3 regions of the Streptomyces sp. P6-2-1 genome follow, and region 3 is predicted to be linked to each of the others. Evidence: predicted binding sites of a transcription regulator. Region 3 holds the regulator's gene; each other region holds the start of a gene.

What was found. Region 3 encodes HrcA, which represses chaperone genes, less so after heat shock. Its sites were predicted from a motif close to TTNGCACTCNGNNNNNCNGAGTGCNAA; they were not measured.
Region 1: groES (co-chaperone GroES) is a predicted target of HrcA. The motif match lies at 1,169-1,195, and genes of this name have one in related genera.
Region 2: groL (chaperonin GroEL) is a predicted target of HrcA. The motif match lies at 1,418-1,444, and genes of this name have one in related genera.

What each region holds. Positions count from the first base shown of each region.
Region 1 is NZ_CP192513.1:2,617,536-2,619,801, forward strand. It holds gene groL (chaperonin GroEL) at 1-554, opposite strand, end outside; gene groES (co-chaperone GroES) at 718-1,026, opposite strand; gene ACQYWQ_RS11225 (polysaccharide deacetylase family protein) at 1,267-2,244, opposite strand.
Region 2 is NZ_CP192513.1:3,041,921-3,044,186, forward strand. It holds gene groL (chaperonin GroEL) at 1-1,255, opposite strand, end outside; gene ACQYWQ_RS13060 (cold-shock protein) at 1,672-1,875, opposite strand.
Region 3 is NZ_CP192513.1:1,948,171-1,950,436, forward strand. It holds gene dnaJ (molecular chaperone DnaJ) at 1-464, opposite strand, end outside; gene hrcA (heat-inducible transcriptional repressor HrcA) at 465-1,481, opposite strand; gene ACQYWQ_RS08580 (MBL fold metallo-hydrolase) at 1,921-2,266, shown strand, end outside.

The DNA of each region.
Region 1 (2,266 bases), 670 kb from region 3:
AGCTCCAGGCCGAAGGTGTTGGACTCCTCGACGGTGATGACACCGTCCTTGCCGACCTTGTCCATCGCCTCGGCGATCAGCTCGCCGACCTTCGGGTCCTGCGCGGAGAGCGCGGCGACGGCGGCGATGTCGGACTTCTCGTCGATCGGGCGGGCCGTGGCGAGCAGGTCCTCGGAGACGGCCTTGACGGCGGCGTCGATGCCCTTCTTGAGCAGGGCGGGGGAGGCGCCGGCGGCGACGTTGCGCAGGCCCTCGCGCACGAGCGCCTGGGCGAGCACGGTCGCGGTGGTGGTGCCGTCACCCGCGATGTCGTTGGTCTTGGTCGCCACCTCCTTGACGAGCTGGGCGCCGAGGTTCTCGTACGGGTCCTCGACCTCGACCTCGCGGGCGATCGTGACACCGTCGTTGGTGATGGTGGGGGCGCCGAACTTCTTGTCGATGACGACGTTGCGGCCCTTGGGGCCGATGGTCACCTTGACCGCGTCGGCCAGCTTGTTGACGCCGCGCTCAAGGGCGCGACGGGCGTCCTCGTCGAACTTCAGGATCTTCGCCATAGGAGCGATTCAGCCCTCTCGGGAAAACTCGGAAAAGTCGTGGGTGAACGCAAGCGACCGCGCCCCCGGGGCCCCGGCGTCGAAGAGGACGGGGTCCGGGGGCGCGGCTCGTTCGCGAAAGCCGGGTGGTCCGGGAAAGACCCGGACACGACCGGGGTGCTGCTTACTTCTCGATGATCGCGAGCACGTCGCGGGCCGAGAGGACGAGGTACTCCTCGCCGCTGTACTTCACCTCGGTGCCGCCGTACTTGCTGTAGAGCACGATGTCGCCGGTCTTGACGTCGAGCGGCAGGCGCTCGCCGTTCTCGAAGCGGCCCGGGCCCACGGCGAGGACGACGCCCTCCTGGGGCTTCTCCTTCGCGGTGTCCGGGATGACCAGGCCAGAGGCCGTGGTCTGCTCGGCGTCGAGCGGCTGGACCACAATGCGGTCCTCAAGCGGCTTGATGGCAACCTTGGAGCTGGCGGTCGTCACGATCCGACCTCCCCCTTCGGAGATCACGGGGTGAATAAGTCATTGGGTGGCGACCGGTAATCCGTCGTCGCGGGTGCCGGACTGCCCGTCGCTGCTTGGCACTCTCCGGTGGGGAGTGCCAGAGGCGAGACTATGACCGTGATTAGCACTCGGTCAAGCGGAGTGCCAGGCGAGTGCCGTCCGAAGCGGAAAAGGGGCCTCCCGGACGACGTCCCGGAAGGCCCCTCTCCCCCTGTGGGCTCAGATGTAGTCCTCCAGGCGGGCCACCGCGTACCCCTTCTCGGTGACGGTGCGCAGAAACGTGCGAAGGGCGTCGGCCATCGAGCCGTTCCACTGGCCACGCCCCTGGAAGTGCGTGAGCACGAGGTCGCCCGGGTGCAGATCGCGGTCCCTGTACGTGACGCGCCCGGGGAAGACCTCCGCCTCCCACAGCGGGATCGCGCGGATGCCGCAGGAGCGGGCGACCTCCAGCGTGTCGCGGTCGTAGCTCCCGTACGGCGGCCGGAAGAGCGTGGCGCCCTGCCCGTAGTGGGCGCGCAGCTTGTCCTGCATGCCGCAGATCTCGTGGCGCTGGGTCGCGCGCGGCAGCCCGGGGAGGTAGCGGTGCAGGAGGGTGTGGTTCTGGAGCGACGCGCCCTCGTCCCGCGCCGTGCGGAAGTACTCCCAGCCGCCGTCGACGGCGTCGTCGCTGAGGAAGGCCGTGTACGGGACGTGGAGTTCGCGCAGCATGCGGAGCGTCTCGGGGTCCTGGTTCACACCGTCGTCGATGGTGAGGAAGACGACACGGTCGCTGGTCGGCACGCGCGTGAAGACCGGCGGCAGCCCGGGCGTCGCCGGCCCGCTGACCTCGAAGCCGGGGCGGGTGGGCGGCAGCGCCTTCGTACGGGGCGGGGGCGGCGCGAGCCGCGGCACCCGCGCGAGGCCCCAGCGGCGGGCGGCGGCGGTGAGGGCCGCCTGCCGGGCCCGGGCGCCGCGCGCCTCGGCGTCCACCGCCCTGCGTATCGCCTCGGTCCCGCGCCGCGCCTCGTCGGCGAGGCCGGGTCCCGCCGCGGCGGGACCCGGGGCGCCCACGGGCGCGTTGTCGCGTGGCGGAGCCTCCGCGCCCGCGCAGCCCGCGACGAGGAGGGCGGCGCCGATGAGGGCTGCGGAACGGGCGAGAACCGGGCGGCCGGCCCCTGGGATACGCGGGTGCGTGGCGGTGAACCGTATCTTTCCCATGCCCGGAGACTCCCCTGCCCGC
Region 2 (2,266 bases), 1.1 Mb from region 3:
GGAGCAGGGCCACGCCACCACCGGCGACGATGCCCTCCTCGACGGCCGCCTTGGCGTTGCGCACGGCGTCCTCGATGCGGTGCTTGCGCTCCTTCAGCTCGACCTCGGTCGCGGCACCGGCCTTGATGACGGCGACGCCACCGGCGAGCTTCGCCAGGCGCTCCTGGAGCTTCTCGCGGTCGTAGTCCGAGTCGCTGTTCTCGATCTCGGCGCGGATCTGGTTGACGCGGCCCGCGACCTGCTCGCTGTCGCCGGCGCCGTCCACGATGGTCGTCTCGTCCTTGGTGATGACGACCTTGCGGGCGCGGCCGAGCAGCTCGATGCCGGCGTTCTCCAGCTTGAGGCCGACCTCCTCGGAGATGACCTGGCCACCCGTGAGGATGGCGATGTCGCCGAGCATGGCCTTGCGGCGGTCACCGAAGCCGGGCGCCTTGACCGCGACGGACTTGAAGGTGCCGCGGATCTTGTTGACGACCAGGGTGGAGAGCGCCTCGCCCTCGACGTCCTCGGCGATGATCAGCAGCGGCTTGCCGGACTGCATGACCTTCTCCAGCAGCGGAAGGAGGTCCTTCACGTTGCTGATCTTGGAGTTCGCGATGAGGATGTACGGGTCGTCGAGCGACGCCTCCATCCGCTCCATGTCGGTGGCGAAGTACGCCGAGATGTAGCCCTTGTCGAAGCGCATGCCCTCGGTGAGTTCCAGCTCCAGACCGAAGGTCTGGGACTCCTCGACGGTGATGACGCCTTCCTTGCCCACCTTGTCCATCGCCTCGGCGATCAGCTCGCCGATCTGGGTGTCGGCGGCGGAGATGGAGGCCGTGGAGGCGATCTGCTCCTTGGTCTCCACGTCCTTGGCCTGCTCCAGGAGCGCGCCGGAGACGGCCTCGACGGCCTGCTCGATGCCGCGCTTCAGGGCCATCGGGTTGGCGCCGGCGGCCACGTTGCGCAGGCCCTCGCGGACCAGGGCCTGGGCCAGGACGGTCGCGGTCGTCGTGCCGTCACCGGCGACGTCGTCCGTCTTCTTCGCGACCTCCTTGACCAGCTCGGCGCCGATCTTCTCGTACGGGTCCTCCAGCTCGATCTCCTTGGCGATGGAAACACCATCGTTGGTGATCGTGGGGGCGCCCCACTTCTTCTCCAGGACGACGTTGCGGCCCTTGGGGCCGAGGGTCACCTTGACGGCGTCGGCGAGCTGGTTCATACCGCGCTCAAGGCCGCGCCGCGCCTCCTCGTCGAACGCGATGATCTTGGCCATGTGAAGTGGTCCTCCCAGGACACGGGGTGGGCTGAGGGACCGTGTGGCGCCCGCGACGGACGGCCTGGGACCCGCGCCGAATTCCTTGCCACGGCGGGGCCTCCGGGCCTCACCGACCCGGTCTCTCTGTCACTCTCAACGTCAGAGTGCTAACGCTAATGATTAGCACTCGGCCCCATCGAGTGCAAGCCACTTGCGTGGGCCCTACCCGCCCCCGGCCCGCCCCATGCCACCCGTGCGGGTACGCGCGACGCCACCCGTGCGGGTACGCGCGACCCCGTACGTGCGGGTACGCGCGACTACGTGCGGGTACGCGCGGCGAGGGCCCGCCCCCGTCGCCGGGTGCGGGCCCTCGCCCGTGCTCGTCATGTCGTGCCGTACGCGGCCGCGCGGTCGCGTACCGGTCGGAGCGCTGTTCAGGCGGCAGCGCGGACCATGTCCGCCTGCGGGCCCTTCTGGCCCTGCGAGATCTCGAACTCGACCCGCTGACCCTCCTCCAGGGTGCGGTAACCGTCCATCTGGATCGCGCTGTAGTGGACGAATACATCCGCACCACCGTCGACCGCGATGAAGCCGTAGCCCTTCTCCGCGTTGAACCACTTGACGGTGCCCTGAGCCATGCCTAACTCCCCTATTACTGGCCCTTGCACAGGAACGCACTTCGCGCACCCGGGTCAGACCTCACCCCTGCGGGAATCGCCTGGGGCTGCGCCGGAACGCGTCGACCGCCGCTGAATGTATCTGCCCAACTGCCGTCCGCAACAGGTCAGTCGGACGAGAATTCAGCCCGGATCGCATCCCGACATGGCTGGAGAATTCACGGGAGTTCAGGACACGTCGGGCCAGGCAAAAGGAACGTAAAGCCGCAAAGAGGCGGCGCGAAAAGCGGAATTGCTCGCCAGATCTCCGACAGGTGCGCATGCGGCGCGAGGGATTCCGGGAGCCGCCGTGAAGAAAGGGGCAGAGCAATACCCCGACTCTACTCCTGCGAATCTCATGGAATTGCCCCCT
Region 3 (2,266 bases):
GGAGCCGCGCCCTCGCCGTTGCAGGTCGAGCAGACGATCGCGGTGTCGACCTGGATTTCCTTCGTGGTGCCGAAGGCCGCCTCGTTGAGGTCGATCTCCAGGCGGATCATGGCGTCCTGGCCCCGGCGGGTCCGCGAGCGCGGGCCGCGCTGCTGGGACGTACCGAAGAAGGCGTCCATGATGTCCGAGAAGTTCCCGAAGCCCGCGCCGCCGAAGCCGCCACCGGCCGCGCCCGCGCCGGCCGACTGCGAGAGCGGGTCGCCGCCGAGGTCGTAGACCTGCTTCTTCTGCGGGTCCGAGAGCACCTCGTAGGCGGCGTTGATCTCCTTGAACCGCTCCTGGGTCTTCGGATCGGGGTTGACGTCAGGGTGGAGTTCCCTGGCCAGCCGGCGAAAGGCCTTCTTGATCTCGTCCGGGGAGGCGTCGCGGCGCACGCCGAGTACGGCGTAGTAGTCCGTGGCCACTTACGACTCCGCCAGGATCTGTCCGACGTAACGAGCCACTGCGCGTACCGCTCCCATCGTTCCGGGGTAGTCCATGCGGGTCGGTCCGACCACGCCGAGCTTGGCGACTGCCTCGCCGCCCGAACCGTAACCGACCGACACCACCGAGGTGGAGTTGAGCCCCTCGTAGGCGTTCTCATGACCGATCCGGACGGCCATCCGCGGGTCGTTGACCTCGCCGAGCAGCCGCAGGAGCACCACCTGCTCCTCCAGCGCTTCGAGCACCGGACGGATCATGAGGGGGAAGTCCTGCCCGTACCGCGCGAGGTTCGCCGTACCGCCGATCATGAGCCGTTCCTCGGTCTCCTCGACGACCGTTTCGAGCAGCGTGGACAGGACGACGGCGACCGTGCCGCGGTCCTCCTGCTCGAAGGAGTCGGGCAGATCCTGGACGAGCTGGGGCACGTCGGCGAAGCGACGGCCCGAGATCCGGCTGTTGAGCCGGGCCCGCAGATCGGCGACGGAGGTCTCGCCGAAGGGCGCCGGGCAGTCGATCATCCGCTGCTCGACCCGGCCCGTGTCGGTGATCAGCACGAGCATGACGCGCGCGGGACTCATCGAGAGCAGCTCGACGTGCCGCACGGTGGAGCGCGTCAGCGAGGGGTACTGCACGACGGCGACCTGCCGCGTGAGCTGCGCGAGCAGCCGTACGGTACGGGTCACGACGTCGTCGAGGTCGACCGCGCTGTCCAGGAAACTCTGGATGGCGCGGCGCTCGGGCGCGGTCATCGGCTTGATGTCGGCGAGCTTGTCGACGAAGAGGCGGTAGCCCTTGTCGGTCGGGATACGGCCCGCGCTGGTGTGCGGCTGGGCGATGTATCCCTCGTCCTCCAGGGCCGCCATGTCGTTGCGCACGGTGGCCGGCGAGACGCCGAGCCTGTGCCGCTCCGTGAGCGCCTTGGAGCCGACCGGCTCCTCGGTGCCGACGTAGTCCTGGACGATGGCGCGCAGGACTTCGAGTCTGCGTTCGCTGAGCACGCCGCCACCTCCCTGGCCCCCGGCCGGAACCTCCGGTCCGGGCCTGGCACTCGCCCTGTCTGAGTGCCAGAACTTCCCCGGCCAGTGTACGGCCGTACGGTGGGCCCCGGGCAAGGCCGGGCAGCGCTTTGTGGCACTTCACCGGCAGCCGACCACGCGCGCGCGGGGCTCGTACCGGGGTGAGCGGGACGGAACGGGGCAGGGTGCCGGCGGGGACGGCAGGGATGTGGCGGAGCGGACAGCGACTGGCAGAGACTTGCCACCGATGACCGCCGGACCGGCATGAGCCGCCAGCGGACTGCCACCGGGTGGCACCGGGTGGCACCGGGTGGCACCGGGTGGCACCGGACTGCCGCCGGGTGGCACCGGGCTGCCATTGAGCCGCCGCCAGGCTGCCGACGAGCTGCCAGCGGGCTGCCACCGACGAGCGAGGAACGCGATGAACCTGACCGAACTGCCGGACTGGGAGCACCCGGCGCAGGGGGTGGCGCGGCTGCGGCTGCCCGGCTGGGACTGCTCGGCGGGGCTCGTACGGGGTGAGGGCGCGGCACTCCTCGTGGACCCTGGCGCGAGCACCGCCCAGGGCGCGGCACTGCGCGCGGCGGCCGGGCGCCTCATCGGCGGGACCGGGCACGTGACGCATCTCGCATTCACGCACCCGCACTTCGACCACGTGCTCGGCGCGCCCGCCTTCACGGAGTCGGGGCCCGCGGTGACGACCTGCGCGGCGGCCGGTGCGCAGTCGCTTCTCGGTACGGAGTCCGGCCGCGCGGAGCTGTACGAGG